Regions from separate parts of the Micromonospora sp. NPDC005257 genome, predicted to be linked through region 2. Evidence: riboswitches for the same ligand, from Rfam matches in the RefSeq annotation. Region 2 holds a riboswitch; each other region holds the start of a gene.
What was found. Region 2 has a riboswitch for cyclic di-AMP ahead of ACFYO8_RS08400 (C39 family peptidase). Riboswitches for the same ligand answer to the same signal wherever they lie in the genome.
Positions count from the first base shown of each region.

Region 1 (2,191 bases), on a different contig from region 2:
TCCTACAACATCGCCGAGCACCAGCGCGGTACGCCGCTGATCTGGCTCATGGTGCTGTTCGCCGCCGCGATCGTGGCGTTCGGCCGCTGGCGCGGGCTCGCCGCGCTCGCCGGCCTGGCGGCCAGCTTCGCCATCCTGCTCGGCTTCGTGCTGCCGGGCATCGGCGCCGGCCAGCCGCCGCTGCTGGTGGCGATCGTCGGCGCCGCGTTGATCATGTTCGTGGTGCTCTATCTGACCCACGGGATCACCGCGCAGACGTCGGTGGCGGTGCTCGGCACGCTCGGCAGCCTGGTGATCACCGGCGTGCTCGGCCTGCTCGCCACGTCCGCCACCCATCTGACCGGCTTCGGCAGCGAGGACGCCACCACGCTGTCCATGTTCCAGGCCGACGTGGACCTGCACGGCCTCCTGCTGGCCGGCATCATCATCGGCTCGCTGGGCGTGCTGGACGACGTCACGGTCACCCAGGCGGCCACCGTCACCGAACTGGCGCACGCCAACCCCGGGCTGTCCCGGCGGCAGCTCTACCGGGCGGCGACCCGGGTCGGCCGGGCCCACATCGCGTCCACCGTCAACACCATCGTGCTGGCGTACGCGGGCGCCTCGCTGCCGCTGCTGCTCCTGCTGGTCGCCGACTCCCGCCCGGTCAGCGAGATCCTCACCAGCGAGTTCCTCGCCCAGGAGATCGTCCGCAGCGCGGTGGCCACGCTCGGCCTGATCGCCGCCGTACCGCTGACGACCGGACTGGCCGCGATCGTGACCACCGCCGGACGGCGCTCGCGCGGCGCGGACGCGGCGCCGCCCGCGCCCCGGCCGCCGGCCGGACGGGACGACGCGCTGGAGGCGCTCGGCGGCGGAAGGAGTACGGAGGGCGCATGGTGAAACTCCGCAGGGTGACCATCGATTTCAAACGCGACGCTGGTCACGGCGCGCCACGGCGAAATCTCGCTATTGGTCGGCTTCCGGACGTAGATCCTCACGAGTGCTGTCGGGTAACCTCGCTGCCGGTCACCGCCGAAGGCGCGCACCTGCGCCAGCGGTGCCGCCGCCCAATCGCCCGCGGGCGAGCCGGGGAACCAGGTACATGGGGTGAATCCGCGACAGCGGTAGGGGCCACTTCCGTCCCGAACCCGTCAGCTAACCCGGTCGGCGGCCGACGGAAGGGAACACTGTGACGGCACCCCTGCGCCGCTGGCTGACACCCGTGGTGGCCGCGCTGGCCGCACTGGCCGTGCTGGCCGGGCCCACCCCGGCGACCGCGGCCCCCACCGCGGCGGCCCCCGGCACCCCCTCGGGGCACGAGGAGGACGGCGAACCGCCGCTCATCACCGAGGCGATCGACTCCGCCAACCGGAACTTCCTCCAGGCCAAGGCGAAGCTCGCCAAGTCGCAGGACCGCCAGCGGCGGCTGGCGGCCGAGGTGAAGACGGCACAGGCCGAACTCGACGCGCTCAGCCCGCAGGTCAACCAGCTCGCCGCCCAGTCCTACCGGACCGGCCGGATGGGCGCGATGGCAATGCTGCTGGAGAGCAACTCCCCCGACTCGTTCGTCCGCCGGGTGAACGCCCTGGACGAGCTGAACCTCCTCAACGCGCAGCGCCTGGCGGCCATCAACGCGGTCAAGAACCGCGCCGAACAGGCCAAGATCGCGCTCGACGCCGAGGTACGCGAGCAGGAGAAGCAGAAGAACGCGATGGAGCGCGAGAAGGTGCAGGCCGAGCGCGCGCTGAAGCTCGTCGGCGGTCTCGGCTTCACCGGCGGCCTGGTCTCCGCCACCTCACCGGTCGCCAAGGTCGCCCCCGGCCGCACCGCCGACGGCGGGTGGAAGTCGGAGTCGTGCAGCGAGGACGACCCGACCACCTCGGGCTGCGTCACGCCGCGCACGCTGCACGCGTACAAGGAGGTCCGGCGCGCGGGCTTCAAGCGCTTCGTGGGCTGCTACCGGTCCGGCGGGCCGTGGGAGCACCCCAAGGGCAAGGCGTGTGACTGGTCGCTGCAGAACAGCGGCTTCGCGCCCTGGCACAACAACGACACCCGCAGGTACGGCAACGAGGTGGCCGCCTTCCTCATCCGCAACGCCGACCGGCTGGGCATCTACTACGTCATCTGGAACCGGCAGATCTGGTTCCCGGCCACCGGTTGGCGCTCCTACAGCGGGCCGTCGAACCACACCGACCACGTCCACATGTCG
Region 1 covers NZ_JBIAKL010000002.1:436,126-438,316, forward strand. Annotated here, with positions in the region: gene ACFYO8_RS05440 (YibE/F family protein) at 1-882, shown strand, start outside; cyclic di-AMP (ydaO/yuaA leader) riboswitch at 1,037-1,168, shown strand; gene ACFYO8_RS05445 (hypothetical protein) at 1,172-2,191, shown strand, end outside.
Region 1: linked by a shared signal. The riboswitch ahead of ACFYO8_RS05445 (hypothetical protein) and the one ahead of ACFYO8_RS08400 (C39 family peptidase) in region 2 are both predicted to bind cyclic di-AMP.

Region 2 (2,191 bases):
GGCCGGGCCAGCGGCGTTCCAGCAGCGGCGCCCAGGGCAGCCACACCTCGCCGGTGGCACCCATGCCGTGCAGGAGAACCAGATGCCGGTCACCCGTCGTATCGCCCATTGACGCAGTCTGCCACCGCCCGCCCCGCCCACGCGAGACGCGAACCCCCACGACGCGCTCCGCCCTGCCGCCCTCTCCGCGCGCGATCTTGCACTTCGGCACCCCCGCATACCTCGCCAACCGGGCGACTCGCGGGCCCGAACCGCAAGATCGCGGGGCGGGACGGTGACAGCGACGAAGGCCGGCCCCCGGAGCGGAGTGCCGGCCTTCGTGCTGGGACGGTCAGGCGGAGTAGCCACGGCTGGCGATCCAGTGCGCCAGGTCGATCGTGGTGACCCAGTACGACGGCAGCGACGGGTCGGCCGAGTCGGCGATCCGTACGAGCCGGCCGTCGTTCTTGTAGCCGACCACGGCGACGTAGTGACCGCCCGGGAACGAGTGCCAGCCGCCGTTGGTGTCGGTGACGTCACCGGCCACGTTGGCGACGACCGCGCGGCCGTTGCTGATCGCCTCGACCACGTCGGCCTGGAGCCGGTCCATCTGAGCCGGGGTGGCCGAGCCGGCGGGAATCATGCGGGTCCGGTACGGGTTGCCCTTGACCTGCTGGTTGAGCACTCGGGTGGTGTCCTCGGCCGAGTTGGTGCCCATCTCGGTGGTGCCGAGCGGGCCGGCGAGCGCGTCCTGGCTGCGCTCGATGCCGGTAGCGCTGAGCGCGTTGCGCACGGCGGCCGGGCCGCAGTAGAAGTAGTTGATCTGCGCCTGGTAGGCGTAGTCCAGCGCCTTGCTCGACGGCGGCTTCGGCTTTGCCTTCGCAGTGGTGTCCGGGTCCGCCGCCGCCTTCGCCGACGGGGAGGCGCTGGACGACGCGCTCGGCGCGGCGGAGGCACTGGGCGACGCCGGCGGGACGGCGGTCCGGGCCCCGCCGCGGCCGGCGGGCTGCTCGCCGAGGCGGGCGGCGCCGAGTTCGGCGACCGATGCGGTGTTCTCCTGGACCGGCGCGTCGTCACCAACGGTGGCGACGGCGCCGGCGCCGACGGCCAGCACGAGCGCGGCGGCCGATCCGGCGATCATCTGGTACGGGCGTTCGGTGACGATCCGTCGTAGCTGACGCTTCAGGTGGTGCTTCACGAAATCCTCCACGGGGCGTGAGCGGCGCACGCCGGCCCGGCACGCGGAGGAACTCACGCGTGCCGGCGGGGCCGGATGGCCGGGGGATCGGGAACGCCCGTGACGCCGGGCGCCCAAGGGGGCGGTCGCGGTCGCGCGTCAGGCGAGCGCGGGCGTTACGTCGCCGTGGAGGCGGCGGGACGATCGGGGGGTGGGCACGAGGTCGGTGCTCCTTCCGTGGCCGCCGACCGGGTTAGCTGACGGATTCGGGCGGGAAGTACGCCCTACCGCGAGCCGTGGGCTCGCGGATTCACCCCGATGTTGCTCATGGGTCCCCGGTTCGTGAGACACGATTGGGCGGGTCGGCGCGGCGTCGCCGTCGGCGATCGGTTACCGCTTCGACGCGCCGACACTACCGGCGGGTATTGCCCCCTGCCAAACGTCCCCACCTGGGCAAACGTGATCCGCGATAACGGATTTCGGAACAGCCGGTTACTGACTTCGCTCGATGGGACAAGCGGTTTTCACGTCACCTCGCGGCGGAAAGCGGACAGACGGCGACCAGCCGACCCGCAATCGCGTGACTCGATGGCCCGTTCTGCGCGCGGCGTCCGATTCGGCGTCCCCTGTCGCCGGGCCCACCACATTCCGGGTAACGATTCGGTCGAGACGACCGTCTCAGCCCACCCGGGCCGGACGCCACCGGGCACGCCGGACCGGTACGGGCACCGGCAGCGGGTTCGTCGCCGCGCTCCGGTACGCCGGAACGGGCCACAGCGCCGCGCTGGCCGCGTACGCCTCAGCGGCGAGCGCACGGGCGGCCCCGGCGGCCAGTTCCGCGTCCCGCCAGGCCTGCCGCTCCCGCGCGGCGGCGCTCTCCCACCCGGCCCGGCGCCCGTCCCGGACGGTGCGGGCCAGCACGATCTCCTGCTCGGCCGGGTGCCGGCGCGGATCCCAGCCGTTGCGGCGGGCCAGCACGTCGGCGAGCTGACGGGCGCTCAGGTCGCCCCGCCAGTGCGCCGTCATGGCGGCGTG
Region 2 covers NZ_JBIAKL010000003.1:342,171-344,361, forward strand. Annotated here, with positions in the region: gene ACFYO8_RS08395 (alpha/beta fold hydrolase) at 1-109, opposite strand, end outside; gene ACFYO8_RS08400 (C39 family peptidase) at 332-1,189, opposite strand; cyclic di-AMP (ydaO/yuaA leader) riboswitch at 1,384-1,526, opposite strand; gene ACFYO8_RS08405 (hypothetical protein) at 1,835-2,191, opposite strand, start outside.

Region 3 (2,191 bases), on a different contig from region 2:
CAGCTCGGCCCGGCTGATCCGCTTCGTCACGCCGTGCTGTTGGCGCGCGTTGTGCGGCAGCGACACACCGCCCTTGGCCCAGGCCGCCATGGTCAGGCCCGAGCAGTCGAAGTGGTCCGGCCCGGCCGCGCCCCAGACGTAGATCTTGCCGATCTGGGCGCAGGCGAACTTGACCGCCGCACCGGCCGCGCCACCGGGGTAACCGGCCGGGCAGGGCGCCGGGCGCAGCGGGCCGCCACCACCCTTGCCGTACACCTTGAGCCGCAGCTTCTGCAGCCGGGCGATCTCGGCGTCGATCTGCTTCTTCTTCGCCGCGAGCTGGGCCTCGGTGCGCGCCAGCCCGGCGATCATCTCGTCCAGCGGCTTCTTCTTCGCCGCCAGCTCGTCGCGCAGCGCCGCGACGGAGCGCACCTGCTCGTGCTGCCGGTGCGCGAAGCGGTCGAGCAGTTCCAGGCCGTTGACCAGGTCACCGGGCGAGCGGCTGCCGAGCAGCGCGTTGACAGTGGACAGGTTGTCGCCCTTGTAGGCGTCGGCGGCGAGCCCGCCGACCTGGCCGAGCGCGGCGTCCACCCGGGCCTGGAGGGGTGCGATCTGCCGGCCGAGCGCGTCGGCTTGCTTGCGCCGCGCGGCGAGTTGCTCGCGTACGGCGTTCACCTGCTCGATGACCGGTTCGAGCTTGTTCCAGTCGCGGTCGATCTGGGCTTCGATCTCGGCGACCGAGGGTTCGGCGTGTGCCGCCGTGGCGCCGCCGGTCAGGACGACGGCGGTGCCGACCAGGGCGGCGAGTGCGGTGGTGAAGCGGGACCAGCGGGTACGCGGCACAGCCGTGAACCGGTCGACCGACCGGCTCGACGACGGCCGCGGGGCATGGAGTGCCACCGGGCGTCCGTACTCCTTCTTCAGTTCCGCCTACCGGGTTAGCTGACGGATTCGGGCGGGAAGGGAGCCGCCCTACCGCAGCAGCGCTGCGGATTCACCCCAGGTACCTGGTTCCCCGGCTCGCCCGTGGGCGACTCGGCGGTGCCGGACCGTCACCGACCGGGGTGGACGGTGAGACATGCGGCCGACGATTCACCAGAGTAGGGACCACAGTTATCGATCCGCAACTTCCGGCGGCGTGACACTCCGTACGCGATGCGGCAGCGCGCCGCGAGCGGAGGCGAAATTTTCTTTCAAGACTGATTACCCACTGGAAAGGTATTGACCATCGCGGGTGTGCGGAGTGAGGGTGGAAACGCAGTGACCCCCATCCCTGTCCAGGAGGTTCGATGCACCTCTCCGCCCCGCCGTCAGGCAGACGGATACTGCTCGCCGCCGCCGTGGTGACCGCCACCGCGCTGGCGACGACCGGCCCGGTGAACGCCGCGCCGGACACGTCCGCGCCCGCGAGCGACAGGCAACAACAATACGCCGCCGCGGCCGCCGAGTACGGCGTCCCGCAGAACGTGCTGCTCGGTGTCTCCTACCTGGAGTCCCGCTGGGACACCCACACCGGGCAGCCGAGCACCAGCGGCGGATACGGCCCGATGCACCTGACCGACGCCGCGCACATCCTCGCCACGCCGGGCAGCGCCCACGTCGACGAGGACGAGGACCCGCGCGGCGACGACTCCCGCCCGCTGAAGCTCGACCCGGCCACGGCCGCCACGCCGGAGCGGGAGACCCCACTGCCGCCCGCCTCGCTCCAGACGCTCGACGCCGCCGCCGCGCTCACCGGGCTCGACGCGGGGACGCTGCGGACCGACCCGGCCGCGAACATCCGCGGTGGCGCGGCGCTGCTGGCGTCGTACCAGAAGGCCCTGGGCGGGCCGGTCGGCGCCGGCACCGACCCGGCGGCCTGGTACGGGGCGGTGGCCCGGTACTCCGGCGCGGACACCACCGACGGCGCGGCGGCCTTCGCCGACGAGGTGTACGACCAGCTCGGCCAGGGCGCCAGCCGGACCACCGACGACGGCCAGCGGGTCACGCTCGCCGCCACCGCCGCGAAGCCGGACCGCTCCCGGCTGGCCCGGCTCGGCCTGCGCAACGCCGAGCGGCCGGACGGGCTGGAGTGCCCGGTCCGGCTGGCCTGCGAGTGGATCCCCGCGCCGTACGAGCAGCTCAGCGACGACCCGGGCGACTACGGCAACCACGACCTGGGCGACCGGCCGAAGCAGCAGAAGATCGAGTACATCGTCATCCACGACACCGA
Region 3 covers NZ_JBIAKL010000005.1:271,295-273,485, reverse strand. Annotated here, with positions in the region: gene ACFYO8_RS13490 (NlpC/P60 family protein) at 1-879, opposite strand, end outside; cyclic di-AMP (ydaO/yuaA leader) riboswitch at 892-1,030, opposite strand; gene ACFYO8_RS13485 (peptidoglycan recognition family protein) at 1,269-2,191, shown strand, end outside.
Region 3: linked by a shared signal. The riboswitch ahead of ACFYO8_RS13490 (NlpC/P60 family protein) and the one ahead of ACFYO8_RS08400 (C39 family peptidase) in region 2 are both predicted to bind cyclic di-AMP.

Region 4 (2,191 bases), on a different contig from region 2:
CCGGCCAGTTCCTCCACCCACTGCTCCGGCGGCCCGGCCAGGAGGCCGCCCGACGAGCGGGCGAACGTGCCGGTCACGTTGAGCATGCGGCGGATCGCGGCCGGATCGCGTCCGGCGGCCCGGGCGCCCTCGTCCACCAGGGCGTTCAGGGCGGGCAGCTCGTCGGGGCCCTTCGGCAGGTACGACAGGGACGGCAGCCAGCCGTCCGCGGCGCGGCCGACCAGGCGCAGCATGCGCGGCTTGTACGCGCCGACCCAGATGCCCACCGGGTGCGCGGGCGCCGGGCCGCGCTTGGCGCCGACCACCTGGTAGTGCTCGCCGTCGACGCGGATCATGCCGCGGCGGTCGGTGTCCCAGACCTCGCGGATCACCCGGATCGCCTCGTCGAGGGCATCGACGGCCGCGCCCGGGGACAGGCGTCGCCCGCCCGCCGCCTCGATCGCGTCCCAGAACGCGCCCGCGCCGAGTCCCAGCTCGACCCGGCCGCCGGTGAGCAGGTCCAGGCTGGCGACGCTGCGGGCCAGCACCACCGGCTGGCGCAACGGCAGGTTCAGTACGTTTCCGGCCAGGCGGACGCGTTCGGTGGCGGCAGCCACGTAGGACATCAGCGTCCAGGTGTCCAGGAAGCCCGGCTGGTACGGGTGGTCCTGGAACGTGACCAGGTCCAGCCCCACCTGCTCGCAGAGCCGGGCCAGCGCCACCACCTGGTCCGGCTGCGCGGCGGCGGGGGTGAGGAAACCGCCGAAGGTCAGCTCGTGTCCGTGATCGGTCATCTGTCCCGCCTCCCGTGATCTTGCCCAGCCCTGCCACGGTAGCGCCCGGTAGCCCGGCCGGGTGAAGGGCATCACAAGAAGTGGACGATCGACGCAAAGCGCTCTTAGCGTCGGTTTCGTTCGCAGTAGCGGACACCGCAGGCCGGAAACGCCAAATCCCGCCGTCGGCCGCGGTCACCGAACCTCGTGCGGGAGCGGGGGAACCACACGTTCCACGGTGCATCGTCACCTCGGGGTGAAGCCGCCACCGGCGGCCGGGCTCCTCGGCCCGAACCCGACAGCTCACCTCGTCGGCGTGGAGGAATCCACATGGCAACTGAATACTCAGCCCGAGGCCGCCGTACCGCTCTCGGAGCGGTGATGGCCGGCGCCGCCCTCGGCGCCGCGACCCTGTTCGGCTCGGCCGCTCCGGCCAGCGCGGGCGTCAACTGGGACGCTGTCGCTCGCTGCGAGTCGGGCGGCAACTGGAAGATCAACACCGGTAACGGCTACTACGGCGGGCTCCAGTTCTCCCGCGCCACCTGGAACGGCTACGGCGGCCAGAAGTACGCCGCCCGCGCCGACCTGGCCAGCCGGTCCGAGCAGATCGCCGTCGCGGAGAAGGTGCTGCGCGGGCAGGGCATCGGCGCCTGGCCGGTCTGCGGCAAGAAGGGCGGCTCGGCGAAGAAGGGTTCCGGGTCGGCCACTGCCGACAAGCGGTCAGGCGTGAAGAAGGCCGCGCCGCGGCGTCCCGCCACGAAGAGGGCCGCACCGGAGCGGGCCCTCGTCGCGCCGCGGCCCGGTACCGGCGCCGGGACGTACCTGGTCCGGCCCGGGGACACACTGTCAGAGATCGCCGTGGCGCAGCGCGTCGACGGCGGCTGGCGTGCCCTGCACGAGCGCAACCGCACAGTGGTCGGTGACGACCCGGGGCTGATCTTCCCCGGTCAGCGGCTGCGCCTGCGCTGAGCGGTTCCGGCGGCGCCCGGCCGGTTCACCCCGGCCGGGCGTTCGCCCGTCCGCGACACGCCGCGTCAACGGGTCTCCGCCTGGGCGCGACACGCCGCACCACGGGCGTCCGGCCTGCTCGCGGTGCCGGAGGGCGACCCACGCCGGCAGGTGAGCGCGATTCGTCGGGGCCGGTTGCTAGGGTTCCGGTGCTCGGCTAAGACGTGAAGAAAGCGCGGATATGACCAACGACCCGTTCTCGGCGGCCGCGAGCCTCGATGAGCTGCTGACCCGTACCCAGCAGGCGCTCACCTCGATGCGCTCGCGGGCCTCGGCGCATGCCGACGGCGAGGCGGGCGACCTGCTGCGCGCCGAGGGCACGGCCGCCGGCGGCCGGGTCCGCGCCGTCGCCGTCCAGGGTGGCCGGCTGGATTCCGTGACGATCGACCCGGAGCTGGCCGGCGAGCCGCTGGGCGTCCTCTGCGAACACC
Region 4 covers NZ_JBIAKL010000001.1:733,518-735,708, forward strand. Annotated here, with positions in the region: gene ACFYO8_RS03095 (LLM class flavin-dependent oxidoreductase) at 1-773, opposite strand, end outside; cyclic di-AMP (ydaO/yuaA leader) riboswitch at 939-1,084, shown strand; gene ACFYO8_RS03100 (transglycosylase family protein) at 1,083-1,721, shown strand; gene ACFYO8_RS03105 (YbaB/EbfC family nucleoid-associated protein) at 1,942-2,191, shown strand, end outside.
Region 4: linked by a shared signal. The riboswitch ahead of ACFYO8_RS03100 (transglycosylase family protein) and the one ahead of ACFYO8_RS08400 (C39 family peptidase) in region 2 are both predicted to bind cyclic di-AMP.